Linked DNA regions of Prochlorococcus marinus str. NATL2A. The protein of the gene in region 1 binds, or shares a complex with, the protein of each later gene. Links are inferred from orthologs where the notes say so. Each region holds a gene or a part of one and is shown in the gene's direction. Other genes may lie near its edges.

Evidence for each region.
Region 2: the proteins of PMN2A_RS01705 (region 1) and nuoH are in contact, whole or in part, in a cryo-EM structure (PDB 6KHJ), measured with the Thermosynechococcus vestitus proteins. The link is inferred for Prochlorococcus marinus str. NATL2A from one-to-one orthologs. Residues at the interface, in WP_126986108.1 of Thermosynechococcus vestitus: Gly6, Tyr7, Glu8, Tyr9, Phe10, Gly12, Phe13, Leu14, Ile16, Cys17, Ser18, Pro21, Ala24, Leu25, Ala27, Ser28, Leu31, Arg32, Pro33, Ser35, Arg40, Leu41, Thr42, Thr43, Tyr44, Glu45, Ile51, Gly53, Ala54, Trp55; in WP_126985484.1 of Thermosynechococcus vestitus: Gln8, Lys26, Trp29, Leu30, Pro33, Met34, Met37, Leu38, Leu83, Ile84, Phe85, Lys86, Glu87, Asp88, Val89, Leu90, Pro91, Ala92, Thr100, Ala104, Val107, Ile108, Phe111, Leu112, Tyr114, Ile115, Ile125, Ser126, Leu128, Phe133.
Region 3: the proteins of PMN2A_RS01705 (region 1) and PMN2A_RS01095 are in contact, whole or in part, in a cryo-EM structure (PDB 6ZJN), measured with the Thermus thermophilus proteins. The link is inferred for Prochlorococcus marinus str. NATL2A from one-to-one orthologs. Residues at the interface, in WP_096411116.1 of Thermus thermophilus: Glu45, Ser46, Asn48, Pro50, Ala51, Gly52, Glu53; in WP_223903221.1 of Thermus thermophilus: Met26, Thr27, Asn29, Gly31, Pro32, His34.

The regions. Positions count from the first base shown.
Region 1 is NC_007335.2:327,110-331,720, reverse strand. What follows is about bases 867-3,813. They hold PMN2A_RS01705 (NAD(P)H-quinone oxidoreductase subunit 3), read left to right. Parts: upstream 867-2,132; coding sequence 2,133-2,495; downstream 2,496-3,813. Other genes in these bases: yvcK (uridine diphosphate-N-acetylglucosamine-binding protein YvcK), read right to left, coding at 3,776-3,813; PMN2A_RS01695 (NAD(P)H-quinone oxidoreductase subunit J), read left to right, coding at 3,253-3,774; nuoB (NADH-quinone oxidoreductase subunit NuoB), read left to right, coding at 2,486-3,235; PMN2A_RS01710 (rubredoxin), read right to left, coding at 1,623-1,976; PMN2A_RS01715 (photosynthesis system II assembly factor Ycf48), read right to left, coding at 867-1,626. Outside these bases: PMN2A_RS01725 (photosystem II reaction center protein J), read right to left, coding at 1-93; PMN2A_RS10040 (photosystem II reaction center protein L), read right to left, coding at 105-224; psbE (cytochrome b559 subunit alpha), read right to left, coding at 254-502; more of PMN2A_RS01715, read right to left, coding at 610-866; more of yvcK, read right to left, coding at 3,814-4,611. UniProt on the Escherichia coli protein: NDH-1 shuttles electrons from NADH, via FMN and iron-sulfur (Fe-S) centers, to quinones in the respiratory chain. The immediate electron acceptor for the enzyme in this species is believed to be ubiquinone.
Region 2 is NC_007335.2:196,728-201,349, reverse strand. Bases 1,447-4,404 are described here. They hold nuoH (NADH-quinone oxidoreductase subunit NuoH), read left to right. Parts: upstream 1,447-2,345; coding sequence 2,346-3,464; downstream 3,465-4,404. Other genes in these bases: PMN2A_RS01020 (NADH-quinone oxidoreductase subunit J), read left to right, coding at 4,227-4,404; ndhI (NAD(P)H-quinone oxidoreductase subunit I), read left to right, coding at 3,574-4,230; PMN2A_RS01035 (citrate synthase), read left to right, coding at 1,447-2,272. Outside these bases: PMN2A_RS01040 (DUF3352 domain-containing protein), read left to right, coding at 1-1,009; more of PMN2A_RS01035, read left to right, coding at 1,145-1,446; more of PMN2A_RS01020, read left to right, coding at 4,405-4,622. UniProt on the Escherichia coli protein: NDH-1 shuttles electrons from NADH, via FMN and iron-sulfur (Fe-S) centers, to quinones in the respiratory chain. The immediate electron acceptor for the enzyme in this species is believed to be ubiquinone.
Region 3 is NC_007335.2:209,385-213,914, forward strand. The notes cover bases 1-2,866. They hold PMN2A_RS01095 (NAD(P)H-quinone oxidoreductase subunit H), read left to right. Parts: upstream 1-774; coding sequence 775-1,959; downstream 1,960-2,866. Other genes in these bases: rsmH (16S rRNA (cytosine(1402)-N(4))-methyltransferase RsmH), read right to left, coding at 1-733; PMN2A_RS01100 (acyl-CoA thioesterase), read left to right, coding at 1,964-2,416; PMN2A_RS01105 (AMP-binding protein), read right to left, coding at 2,413-2,866. Outside these bases: more of PMN2A_RS01105, read right to left, coding at 2,867-3,648; menC (o-succinylbenzoate synthase), read right to left, coding at 3,645-4,530.

The DNA.
Region 1 (4,611 bases):
TCCCTCTGTCCACCTTCTTTCCCAGGAGACTGCAGGCATACCATTTGGCAGACGATCTCCTGCTCGTCCATCAGGTCCTTTTAATTTGCTCATGATAAAGAGATTTAGTTAAAGAAGTAACTGGAAAAAAGAATTCCCATTACAAAAACAAGTAAGAGTCCAAGATAAAGACTAGTTCGGTTTAATTCAACCGGAACTTTATTTGGATTTGGATTGACTTGCATGGATAATAAAGCAATCAGATGAAATTTGTTTATTTCAGACGCGTGTCAAGTTCCGCCTTGGAATCAAAGCGCTGAACAACAACAGGAGCTTTGCTTTCTCCAGCCTGAAAATACGTATCTGGTCTAGGAGTTCCAAAAGCGTCGTAGGCAAGCCCAGAAGACACAAATAAGAATCCTGCCACGAAGATCGCAGGAAGTGCTACCGCATGGATAATCCAATAGCGGACACTAGTAATGATCTCAAAAAACGGGCGTTCCCCGGTAGAGCCGGCAGCCATAGCCTCACTTAATCAGCTCAGTGATCTTATCAAGCGAAACCAAAAGAAACGGTCTGTGTTGCAAGGTGGTTACACAGAGTCATGGAAATCATCAAAAATTTATGATTTCAACCCTGCCACCGCAGTAAATTGCCCCTTTCTCCAAATACAAATCCCTTAGGACTCTCACTGTTTAAATCGTCCAGAAATAGAATTCTTATGAAATTTGTTGGAACAGATTCACCAACAGGGTCTTTTTCCCAAGTTTTTCCCTCATCATTGCTCACTAATAAAGTTCCATTTCCTCCAGCGGCCCAAATCGACTTAGATGGATCCCAAACAAGATCTTGATAGTTATACCCATTAACTATTGGGATAATGGGCTTTGACCATGAATCGATATCATCAGGATCTGCATTAAATCTGATTTCAGCTCCTCTAGAAAGCATCCATAAATCACCATTTGGCTGTTCACCAACACTTTGAACTCTCTTACTACTTGCTCTTTGATGAGGGCTCCATATCTCTTCTCCAGGTCTTAGGACTGAGAAGAAGTTACCAAGGCTACTAACACTTATATATCCACCGTTATTTGTACGTCTTAATTCTCTTATGCCTCCAGAGCCAGAAGTATCAACAACGATTGCTTCCCAATTGGTACCAGCATCGGTAGTTTTATAAATTGCCCCGGCAGTAGTTGCTAACTCAGCAATATCAGTATCAATTGTTGTTATCAAATACGGATCTCCAGGTAACTTATTTCCCAAATCAAGACGAGTCCAATTTTTTCCTCCATCAGTGGTATGAAGAATCAATCCTGGTTGACCTGCAATCCAACCTTCTTGGCCTTTGAAATCAACGCTTATTAAACGAAAATTACCTTCGCTTGGTATGTCTAAATTTCTTTCTTTCCAAGTTATTCCTCCATCATTTGTCTCAAGAATTAATCTGTTTGTCCCTACTAAGAACCCATTTTTGTCATCTACAAAGTCAACATCTAGTGGATTTGCTTCAGTATCTAGGTCAACTAGTGACCAAGGACTTGATGAGCCTATGGAAGCATTGCTAACAGTACAACCACTAAGAGCTACTCCAACTATTAAGACAAGGGTCAAATTAATGACATTTGAAAACAGACGTTTCATTTCAAAGAATAAAGAGAGAGAAAACAGGCAGCGGCTAAAGCCAGACTTCCAAAAATAAGAACGTTTTTCTGGCCTGAAGGAAGTTTATTAAATCCAAAGCCATAAGTAAGGTTTTCTTCAAATCCACTAGGCTTTGATTTAGGGCCAATATCCTTGTATCCACCAAATCCTACTCGACAGACTGGACATCTAAACTTCTCTCTATCTATGTCTAGGAATGCTGTTCCTGGTTCAATATTTAGCTTTTTTATACCCTCATCAGGATCATAAATAAAACCACAGCTCATACATTCGAAGCGATTTCCTTTTGGATCAAATTCCTCGTTTGAGTTTTTTGGTTCAAATGAAATAACTTGATTTTGTTGTGCATCAAGATTCAAATCTCCCAAAGGATTTGATTCTGTTTTTTTGTCTTCACTCACAGTTTTCACTTTCACACATAACAACTCTATGGCACTAATCTAGAAAATGACTGTCAGACTGATAATGAAATCAGTAATTCATTCATGTTTTCCCTTCAGGGTTATGAGTATTTTTTAGGATTTCTTCTTATTTCTGGAGCAGTTCCAATTCTTGCTCTCACAACAAATAAGTTAATAGCTCCAAAAAGCAAGGCAGGAGAAAGACAGCTTACATATGAATCTGGTATGGAGCCCATTGGAGGGGCATGGATTCAATTTAATATTCGTTACTACATGTTTGCTCTTGTTTTCGTTATATTTGATGTGGAGACAGTATTCCTTTACCCATGGGCAGTTGCATTTCACAAACTTGGGTTATTAGCATTTATAGAAGCTCTTGTTTTTATCACAATACTAGTTGTGGCATTAGCATACGCATGGAGAAAAGGTGCCCTTGAATGGAGTTGAATCCCTTGAAAAAATCTCCCTCTTCTGAAGCTGTAAGAAATCTTAGAGAAGCTTCCTGCGGTCCAGTTGGGACGCCGACAGTAACGAATGATTTAAGCGAAAACATAATCCTCACTAGCCTTGAAGATCTTCATAACTGGGCAAGACTAAGTAGTCTTTGGCCTCTTCTTTATGGAACTGCTTGTTGTTTTATTGAATTTGCAGCTCTAATTGGATCTAGATTTGATTTTGACAGATTTGGATTAGTACCTAGGAGTTCTCCTAGACAAGCAGATCTACTAATAGTGGCAGGCACCGTCACAATGAAAATGGCACCTGCTCTTGTAAGGCTTTATGAGCAAATGCCAGATCCCAAATACGTAATAGCTATGGGAGCTTGCACTATTACTGGTGGAATGTTCAGCGCAGACTCCACCACGGCAGTCAGAGGTGTTGATAAGTTAATACCTGTTGATCTTTACCTTCCTGGATGTCCTCCAAGACCTGAAGCAATATTTGATGCTGTCATTAAATTAAGAAAAAAAGTTGCAAACGAATCAATCTCAGAAAGATCAAAAATTACCCAAACTCATCGTTATTTAACTATCCCTCATAAAATGAAGCGAGTCGAGTCAAAAGTAAATGGACAATACCTAAAGGCAAAAACTCAATTAATTGCTTTAAATCCTTCACTATCTGAAGAGTTTGATCAATCTTTAAAAGAGGTTCAAAAAATATCTGAAGAACTTTCAAGTAATTAAGCTTCTCTTATAAAAAAATGACAAACGATTCGGAAATTGTAGTTGAAGAAAAAATCTCAGGTCCAATAAGCGATTGGCTCTCTAACAATGGATTTGAAAACATTCCTCTCAAAGAAGACCACTTAGGAATTGAAGTTATAAAAATCTCCCCAAACAATCTCTTAACAATAGTTGAAGCGTTAAAAAATGATGGATTTAATTATCTGCAATGCCAAGGTGGCTATGACGAAGGTCCTGGTTTAAATATAGTTTGTTTTTATAATCTAATAGAAATGAATGAATTAAAAGAAGATATTTCTCCTCGCGAAGTAAGATTAAAAGTATTCCTAGATCGCAATGGGGACCTAACTGTTCCAAGTTTATATAGTCTTTTCAGAGGAGCTGATTGGCAAGAAAGAGAAACATTCGATATGTATGGTGTTAACTTCCAAGGTCATCCTCATCCCAAAAGACTTTTAATGCCTGAAGACTGGAAAGGATGGCCTCTCAGAAAAGACTATGTGCAGCCTGATTTTTATGAAATGCAAGATGCATACTAATTTATTTACCTTTTTTGTATCTTCTGTAAAACCTCATTATTGCTAAAGCGAGACTTCTTGGGTCGTGCCTCAAAGTTGGAGTGACCTTTGAACCCTGAAGAGAAGCTAAATAAACATTATATCCTCTAGATAAAAGATCAATCTTGTTGCATTTGACGGGTTCAGCCCCTTTTGATTTGTAGTAATCAACCAATGGGGATGGTTTTAATTCATCTTGAGCAAGTATTGAACTAAATATTTTCCTAGAAATTCCTCTTGATGCCAATTGCGCTTCTATGGCCCTTACATGACCAGTTACGTCAAGTCCATCAGTTTCTCCAGGTTGAGTCATCAAATTACATACATATAGTTTAGGAGCTTTGCTCTTCTCAATCGCCTCGACTATTTCAGGGACAAGCAGGTTTGGAAGAATTGAAGTGTATAAACTTCCTGGACCTATCAAAATAATTTCAGCATTTCTTATAGCTTCTAGAGCTCTTGGCAAAGCTGGGGGTCGCGATGGGTAACAGCCGATTCTGACTATTGGCAAAGGGGCTTTTCCTATGGCTGACTCTCCATCTATTCGGTCACCATTTTCGAGTTCCGCCCACAAACGAACATCTACATTAGTTGCTGGTACAACTTGACCCTGAACTGCAAGAACACGACTTGAAGCAGTAATTGCGGTCTCTAAGCTTCCAGTTATCGCAGTCAAGGCAGATAGGAAAAGATTCCCAAAACTATGTCCCTCAAGTCCACTACCTGAGGGAAAGCGATATTGAAAAAGTCCTTTAATAAGGGGTTCTTCTGTTGCTAAAGCTGCTAAACAATTCCTTATATCTCCTGGAGGCTGAACAC
Region 2 (4,622 bases), 130 kb from region 1 along the record:
ATCATCCAATCCTAATATCATACAATCTTCAATAGAAAAATTAGATAGCAATATAATAAATACAAAAAAAATGTATAAGAATATTCAATTAAAGGATAATCTTAAAGACGGATTATTATTATTAGAAATGTCTCCAAAAAAGATTTTAAATCTTATTGGTCAAGAAGAAGATTTATTGAATATAAATAAGGTAGATAATTTACTATCTTCTGTAAATGTAGATAAAAATAAATTAAACTTAGAAGGAATATTAGCTTACAATGTTAAAACTAAAATGCCAGTTAAAGATATTAATTCTAATTTAATTGATATAAAAAAGGAATCTGAATTGCCTGAGAATTATATATTAGTTGACAATCCCAAGCAGTATTTTCAGAAAGATTCATTCCATCCATATCAAAAGCTAATAGCCTCTATTATCAAAGAATCAACAACCTCAGATTATTCTGAGCTCTTAAAAATAATTCTTGAAAACTCTCAAGGAAATTTGATTTGGATAAATGATAAAGACTGGTTGATTTTAACTAGGAAATCTGATACGAAAAAGACAGAGATAGATGATATTCTAAAAAAAGAGAATTTTTTGAATTCAAATATAGATTTTAAAAGCAGAAAGCTAGAAATTTGGTCAAAAATAAGTACAAATGAAAATAATACATATGAGCTAAAAGATAACATTGAGGCAATTGTCGAAGAAGATGACAAGACTTACATTTGGAGTCAAAACTTATCTTCTATATCAAATTTTGATAATACAAACTACCTAAAAAATTATTCAGATAATGAACAGAATACAAATGAATTTAATGATTTTGATGATGTCCTAAAAATTCATTTAGGGAAAGAAAAAACTAAAGCAATTTTAAATAGTTTCTATCCATATATCTTATTGAAAACTATGTTAGGAAACACACTAAATCCTCCTCAGGATATTGATATAGCCATTGCAGTACCTACAATTAATTATCCAGACTTCATTAAAGTTAAAATCAACTTAAAAACAAGTTGATAAAAAGTTTAAAGTGCTATATTAAAAATATAGTTTAATTCTATAAAATAAAGTTCAAGTTGAAAATTTTTCAATTGAACAGAAAATTGTTTTGCAGGAGCTAAAGCCATAGATAACGAAAAAAAGACAACTAATTTGGTTCTAAAGCCAGGCTTGGAAGGGGTTCCAGTAACCAACTCAGGGATATGCGAAATAAATGGAACAGAAGGAAGGCTTAGCTACAGAGGTTATCCAATATCTGAGCTAGCCCAAAAAAGTAGTTTTTTAGAAACTGCATTTCTCTTGATCTGGGGAGAACTTCCCACTGAAAATGAGCTTGAGAAATTTGAAAAGGACGTTCAAATGCATAGACGAGTGAGCTTTAGAATTAGAGATATGCTCAAGTGTTTTCCAGAGTCTGGGCATCCTATGGATGCTCTTCAAGCAAGTGCTGCATCTTTGGGCCTCTTTTATTCTCGAAGAGCAATTGATGATCCAAAATATATCTACGACGCAGTAGTGAGGTTGATTGCAAAAATTCCAACTATGGTTGCTGCTTTCGAGCAAATAAGAAAAGGAGACGATCCAATTCAACCTCAAGATGATTTGCCTTACTCTTCCAATTTCCTTTATATGCTCACCGAGAGGGAGCCAAATCCTCTTGCAGCAAGAGTTTTCGACAGATGTTTAATTCTTCATGCCGAGCACAGTCTCAATGCAAGTACGTTTAGCGCAAGAGTAACTGCAAGCACATTGACTGATCCTTATGCCGTCGTCGCTTCTGCCGTTGGGACATTAGCCGGTCCTCTTCATGGAGGGGCCAATGAAGATGTGATAGCAATGCTAGAAGAAATTGGAAGACCTGATGAAGTCTCTTCATTTCTCAATGATGCAATTGCAAAAAAAAGGAAAATCATGGGCTTTGGACACAGGGAGTATCGTGTCAAAGACCCTAGAGCAACAATTTTACAAGCCTTCGCAGAGGAACTTTTCTCGGAATTTGGTAAAGATGAAATGTATGAAGTAGCCAAAGCACTTGAAGAAGAGGCTATTTCCAAGCTGGGGCCAAAAGGTATATTCCCAAATGTTGACTTTTATTCTGGACTGGTTTATCGAAAGCTTGGTATTCCTCGAGATTTATTTACACCAGTTTTTGCTATTTCCAGAGTTGCTGGTTGGTTGGCTCACTGGAGAGAACAACTTGGAGCAAATAGAATTTTCAGACCATCACAAATTTATGAAGGAGCAAAAATGAGAAATTGGAAGCCTCTTGAAAGCAGATAATTTGAAATTTATTTTTCGAATTTAAAATTAATTCAAAATTACACTAACCTTGTTAATAGAACATATGTAAGAAGTGAATTCAGGCATAGACCTTGAAATGAGTTTTACCCAAGGCGTTCAAAACCTTGGTTTATCTCATGAATTAGCACACCTTTTATGGATCCCTCTTCCGATGCTTTTAGTATTGGTATCAGCTGTCATTGGTGTATTAGTAACAGTTTGGCTTGAACGAAAAATTTCTGCAGCAGCTCAACAAAGAATTGGGCCTGAATATGCAGGTGCACTTGGTATTCTTCAGCCAATGGCAGACGGTTTGAAACTCTTAGTAAAAGAAGACATTATTCCAGCAAGGGCTGACAGTGTTCTTTTTACAGTTGGTCCAATATTAGTTTTAGTGCCAGTTATTCTATCTTGGCTAATTGTTCCCTTTGGTCAAAATCTGTTAATTAGTAATGTAGGTATAGGAATATTTTTGTGGATTGCCCTAAGTAGCATTCAACCAATTGGTTTACTGATGAGTGGCTACTCTTCCAATAATAAATATTCTTTACTAGGTGGGCTGAGAGCTGCCGCTCAATCAATTAGTTATGAAATTCCATTAGCGCTAGCAGTTTTGGCCATAGTTATGATGAGCAATTCATTGAGCACTGTTGACATAGTTGAGCAACAAAATACTGCCGGCTTCCTTAGTTGGAATATATGGCGACAACCTGTAGGTTTTATTATTTTTTGGATCTGTGCATTAGCTGAATGCGAGAGACTACCTTTTGATTTGCCAGAGGCAGAAGAAGAGCTTGTAGCTGGCTATCAAACTGAGTATTCAGGCATGAAATTTGCTCTGTTTTACTTAGCTGGATACATCAATCTTGTTTTATCTGCTTTACTTGTTTCTGTTCTGTACTTGGGAGGATGGGGTTTTCCAATCTCAATTGATTGGTTTTCATCATTTATAGGTCTCTCAATTGATAATCCATTAGTTCAAATTATTGCTGCGTCTCTTGGAATTGTAATGACAATCCTTAAGGCTTATTTACTGGTTTTTCTAGCAATCTTATTGAGATGGACTACTCCAAGAGTTCGGATTGATCAACTACTTGATTTAGGCTGGAAGTTTCTTTTACCTATTTCTTTGGTCAATTTACTTGTAACTGCTTCACTTAAATTGGCATTTCCGATGACATTTGGAGGATAATAGAAAAGCAACACACTAGCTAGTTTTTTTAAGTAAAAGTACCTACATTTAATTGAAAAAAACTGTATAATGATTACTGTAGATATAGACCGCCGGCATCAAATTTAATATGCTTGGTTTCCTTGAAAAAGTTGCCGACTACACTAAAGAAGCCGTTAGTGCAGCAAAATATTTAGTTGATGGACTAGGAGTTACATTCGACCACATGCGTCGAAGGCCTGTAACGGTTCAATACCCTTACGAAAAACTAATCCCCTCTGAGCGCTATAGAGGGAGGATTCATTATGAATTTGATAAGTGCATTGCATGCGAAGTTTGCGTAAGGGTATGCCCAATCAATCTGCCAGTCGTTGATTGGGTAATGAATAAAGAAACCAAGAAAAAAGAATTAAGAAATTATTCAATTGACTTTGGTGCATGTATTTTTTGTGGAAATTGCGTTGAATATTGCCCTACAAATTGCTTATCAATGACAGAAGAATATGAACTGTCTGCATTTGATAGACATAGCCTTAACTACGATAATGTTGCTCTTGGAAGACTACCAACAAGCGTAACTTCAGATCCATCAGTTCGTCCTCTCAGAGAATTACCTTATTTGCCAAAGGGCATAATGGACCCTCATGAATTACCCGCGAACCAACTAAGAGCAGGTAAGCTACCAAGTCAGATTATAAAAGAACTGCAAGCAGATAAATCAGAAGAAGAAGGTAAGAATAATTCGTCGGATATGGTTCCAAATAAATTAAATTCTACTAACAAATGAATATCGCTTATTCAACAGAATTAATTTGCTTTTTAATTCTTAGTGCTGTCATAGTTTCTGGAAGTTTGGCAGTTGTTTTATTAGAAAATATTGTTTACTCAGCATTTTTATTAGGCGGAGTATTTATGGCTGTAGCAGGTTTATATCTTTTGCTAAATGCTAGTTTTGTCGCTGCAGCTCAAATTCTTGTATATGTAGGAGCTGTAAATGTTTTGATATTATTTGCAATTATGTTAGTTAATAATAAAGAAAAGTTAAAACCAATTAAAGGTCTTAGAACTAGAAAATTGATATCTGGTGGGGTTTGTGGTGGATTATTAATCCTATTATTGCGGGTTAGCATTACCACCAAATGGAACTTACCAGGACCAACCTCTATTGGTGAAGAAGCA
Region 3 (4,530 bases), 120 kb from region 1 along the record:
ATCCATTCTCTAGCAACCAGTTTGGAGCTTTTAAAAGTAAACTTTCGAGAGAGCCTAATTCATTATTCACAGCTATTCTTAAAGCCTGAAAAGTTCTTGTTGAGGGATGAATTCGACCATATCTTTGCTTGGGGGGGAAGCAGCCTGCAATTGCATAAGAAAGGTCTTGAGTTCCAGAGTATGGTCCATTTTCAGCTAGATCATTTTTTATTTTTCTTGCAATACGCCTAGATCGTTTTTCTTCGCCTAATTCATATATTAAATCAGCTAGATTTTGCTCAGAGAGAGTTTCAATAAGTTCGGCTGCACTTGAACCCTCTTTGGGATTCATACGCATATCTATTGGACCATTTAAACGAAAGCTAAAACCTCGTGAAGGCTCATCAAGTTGATGACTACTAACTCCAAGATCCGCTAGGACACAAATGGCTTGTTCGTGATGTGAAAAGTCTGCGAAGTTTGTAGAGATTATTTCTATTCTTGTTCCGAATTTAATTAATTTTTTTGATGCTGCTTTTATAGCCATTGGGTCTTGATCCAGCCCAATAATTTTGATTCCAGGGAAATTTTCGAGTATTTGAGCGGAATGTCCCCCGCCTCCAATGGTTGCATCAATAATTAATCCTTTTTTTGTTAATTCACTTGGTAATTCCTTTAATGATCGAATTATTTCTTTCCCCATTACAGGGATATGATTAAAGTTAGAACTTGAACTAATTGGCCCTTCTTTCATAAGTTTTTACTAGTATCTAGACATTGCTTTGGTTGGGCCCAATGACGCAGCTTGAAACGCGTACTGAGCCAATGGTGGTCAACTTTGGGCCACATCATCCATCAATGCATGGGGTATTGCGATTAGTAGTAACCCTTGATGGAGAGGATGTTGTTGATTGTGAACCAGTTATTGGTTACTTGCATCGAGGGATGGAGAAAATTGCTGAGAATAGAACAAACGTTATGTTTGTTCCTTACGTGAGTCGCATGGATTATGCGGCTGGTATGTTTTATGAAGCCATTGTTGTTAATGCCCCTGAGCGTTTAGCAAATATAAAGGTACCCAAGAGAGCAAGTTATATCAGAGCGATAATGCTTGAGTTGAATAGGATCGCTAACCATTTGCTATGGTTAGGTCCATTTTTGGCTGATGTCGGAGCTCAAACTCCTTTCTTTTATATTTTTAGAGAAAGAGAGATGATTTACGATTTATGGGAGGCTGCAACTGGTCAGAGATTGATTAATAATAATTATTTCCGTATTGGTGGCGTTGCATGTGATTTGCCTTGGGGTTGGTTAGAAAAATGCAAAGATTTTTGTGACTGGTTTGGTCCAAAAATTGATGAGTATGAAAAATTGATTACTAATAATCCTATTTTTCGTAGACGTATAGAAGGTTTAGGAGTTATAGGAAAAGAGCAAGCGATTAACTGGAGTCTTTCTGGCCCAATGCTTAGGGCGGCAGGTGTCCCATGGGATTTGAGAAAGGTAGATCATTATGAATGCTATGACGATTTTGAATGGGATATTGCATGGGAGAAAGAGGGTGATTGTTATGCAAGATATAGAGTTCGTATTGAAGAAATGAGACAGTCATTAAAAATATTACGACAAGCTTGTGAGATGATTCCTGGGGGGCCAACAGAAAATCTTGAGGCACAAAGAACAGTTGAGGGAAAAAAAGGTGATTTATCGGGCTTTGATTATCAATATGTAGCCAAGAAAGTTGCACCGACTTTTAAGATTCCTAATGGTGAATTATATACCCGCCTTGAGTCTGGAAAAGGAGAGATAGGAGTATTTATTCAAGGTAATAATGATGTAACCCCTTGGCGGTTTAAAATTAGAGCAGCTGACTCAAATAATTTGCAGATACTTCCTCACATACTGAAGGGAGCCAAGGTCGCTGATATAATGGCAATCTTAGGTTCGATTGATGTGATTATGGGTTCTGTTGATAGATAGGTTTTTGGACAAGCGTAATCCTAGAGAATGGTTATGTTTGAAACGAACAGTTCGTTTTGGTGAAACAGATGCTGCAGGTGTGGTTCACTTTCTTGAATTATTTAGATGGTGTCATGAAACTTGGGAAGAAAGTTTAGAAAAATATGGAATAGCTTTGAAAGATATTTTTCCTACAAACGAAATCAATACAAGCCAACTAGATATAGCTTTACCAGTTGTTCATTGTGAAGCAAATTATTTTCAACCACTTTATGTTGGAGATACTATAAATATTGAACTGGAAACAGAGAAGATAAATGAGTCTTCATTTGTACTTCGATTTAAATTTAAAAAGAATGGAGAGCAAATCGGTTCGACAAATATAAAACATGTATCGATAAATCCAATTACTAGAAAAAAATGTGCATTATCTAAACAAATAAATTTGTGGCTTCATGAATCTAGTTCGAATTTTTAGTTAATAGGTTTATTAAAGGCTATCCAATCTTGCCATTTTTTTATTTCCCATTTTTTATTGATATTTCTTGAAAGTTTTGGACAATCGTACCAGTTCAGTGGTTTTTTGGATGGTTGCCAGTCTTCAATGAGATCATTCAGAAGTGAAATGATTGGATATCTGTTTAGTTCTTTCCCTTTGAATTTTGTTAAGGCAACTAAACGTTGTCCCCATTTCTTGTCACTAACTCCTAGTACAAAAATATCTTTAATTGGGATTTGATTTTTTGAGATTATTTTCATTAATTCCATTTCGATATCTTCTGGAAAAATCGTTTCACCGCCCGAATTTATAGCTGAATCTCTTCTACCTAGGATTTGTATTGCTTTTCTATTGTCTAGAATGATGTATTGCGCTAGATCGCCTGCTTCCCACCATCCATTTGAGTCTTTAATTGATTCGAATTTATTATTCTTCCATTTTGAAGTTGCAATTCTACTGGTTTTAATCTTAAGTGAATTTCTTTTGTTGATTTCTATCTCAACATCTTCGAGAGGGAACCCAACACTATTACTTCCATTTAAAAAGTCTTTAGGACTAAGGCAAGTCACCATTGCTACTGTTTCAGTGGCCCCATAACAAGGAGCTAGATTAATAGACTTTCTGCGTGCTTTTTCAGCAAGGTCTATAGGGATGGAAGCTCCTCCAACCCATATCACAGCAAGGGATTGAAGCCATTTTAAACCATCAGTATTATCTATCAAAGATAATAATTGAGTTGGAACTAGGGATGTAATTAATGGACGTCTATGTTTATTAGTTAATGCTTCACTAAATTGCTTAAGTTGAAGTGGTTTATGCATTATAGAATTTGAAATCCAGTAATACCCAGATCCCCAAGTCTGATGTCTCCACCAAGGCATGAAACCACTTATATGATGCAAAGGTAGTGAATTGAGAATGATGCATTCATTTGGCTTAAGGCCATGATTCTTTAACCACTTTCCGGTTGATAAAGCCGAATTAGTGAGATTTTTAAGTGATTGGAAACAAAGATTTGGCCCTCCAATGCTGCCCCCGCTTGAAATGATTATTCCTTCTCCTTCAGGTAAGGTTGACGATGTGGGGATTTTCGTTTGATCTTTTGGAGTCGCTAGATATACCCAGTTATGCTTTGCAAAATTCTTCAAAATTTCTTTTGAACAGTCCAGGTTTTTTTCAGGAATACATTCTACAACTGCAATTTTGGTCATACGGCTTCCCAGACTAATTTCGGATTGTTGTTGAAGAGTGGGCCTTTTGGGCACCATCCAGGTGCAAGTCCAGGTGCACGAGGATTTCCCCCTTTGACTTGTCTGGCAGCGAGGTGATTAACCCACCTTCTCCCAATACCAGTTTCAAAAGCTGTGCTTATGACTGTTTGACTATCTTCTTGTTCTATTTCTTTTAACAGTAATCTCGGATCACCATCTAATGCAGGGCGACGTATTTGCCAACTTTTCCATGTTTTTCGTAAATATGGAAATTCAACCAAAGATTCATCTAGTGCGATTGGAATTTGAGTGGCCAATGAAAATAAACCTTCAATATCTTTTGATGGGAGTGGCTGTTCAATCCATTCCAAACGAGGTTCGTTTTTGAGTTCGTTAATCCATTCTTGTGCTTTTTGGCGACTCCAACCTCCATTTGGATCAATTCTAAGTTTAAAATTATTTGGTAAAATGTCTAAGATTTTTTGTAATGTTTTTTCTTCCTTAAAGTTATTTTCTAGGTGAGATACTTTCCATTTTATTGTACAAGAACTTTTCTTCTCATTTGATTCATCTACATATTTACGTATTGACTCTAATGGATCAATATCTGTAGGTAAAAGATAAGCTGATTTTGCGTCGTCAAAACCTTCAAGATTTAACTTCCTATGAGTGAGACTTTCTAAATCGGCTAAGCAGGACCCTAATCCGAAAGCAAGTGCGCCTGGCAATTCAAATAAATAATTTTCTATTGAATCTTTTGTAGTTTGTTTCCCAATAAAATCAAGACTTTCTATACTTTTTTCTAATTCCTTTTTCTCAATAGGTGAAACTTCCCCCCATCCGTAATTTCCATTTGAGTCTTTTATTTGCAACAATAAACCT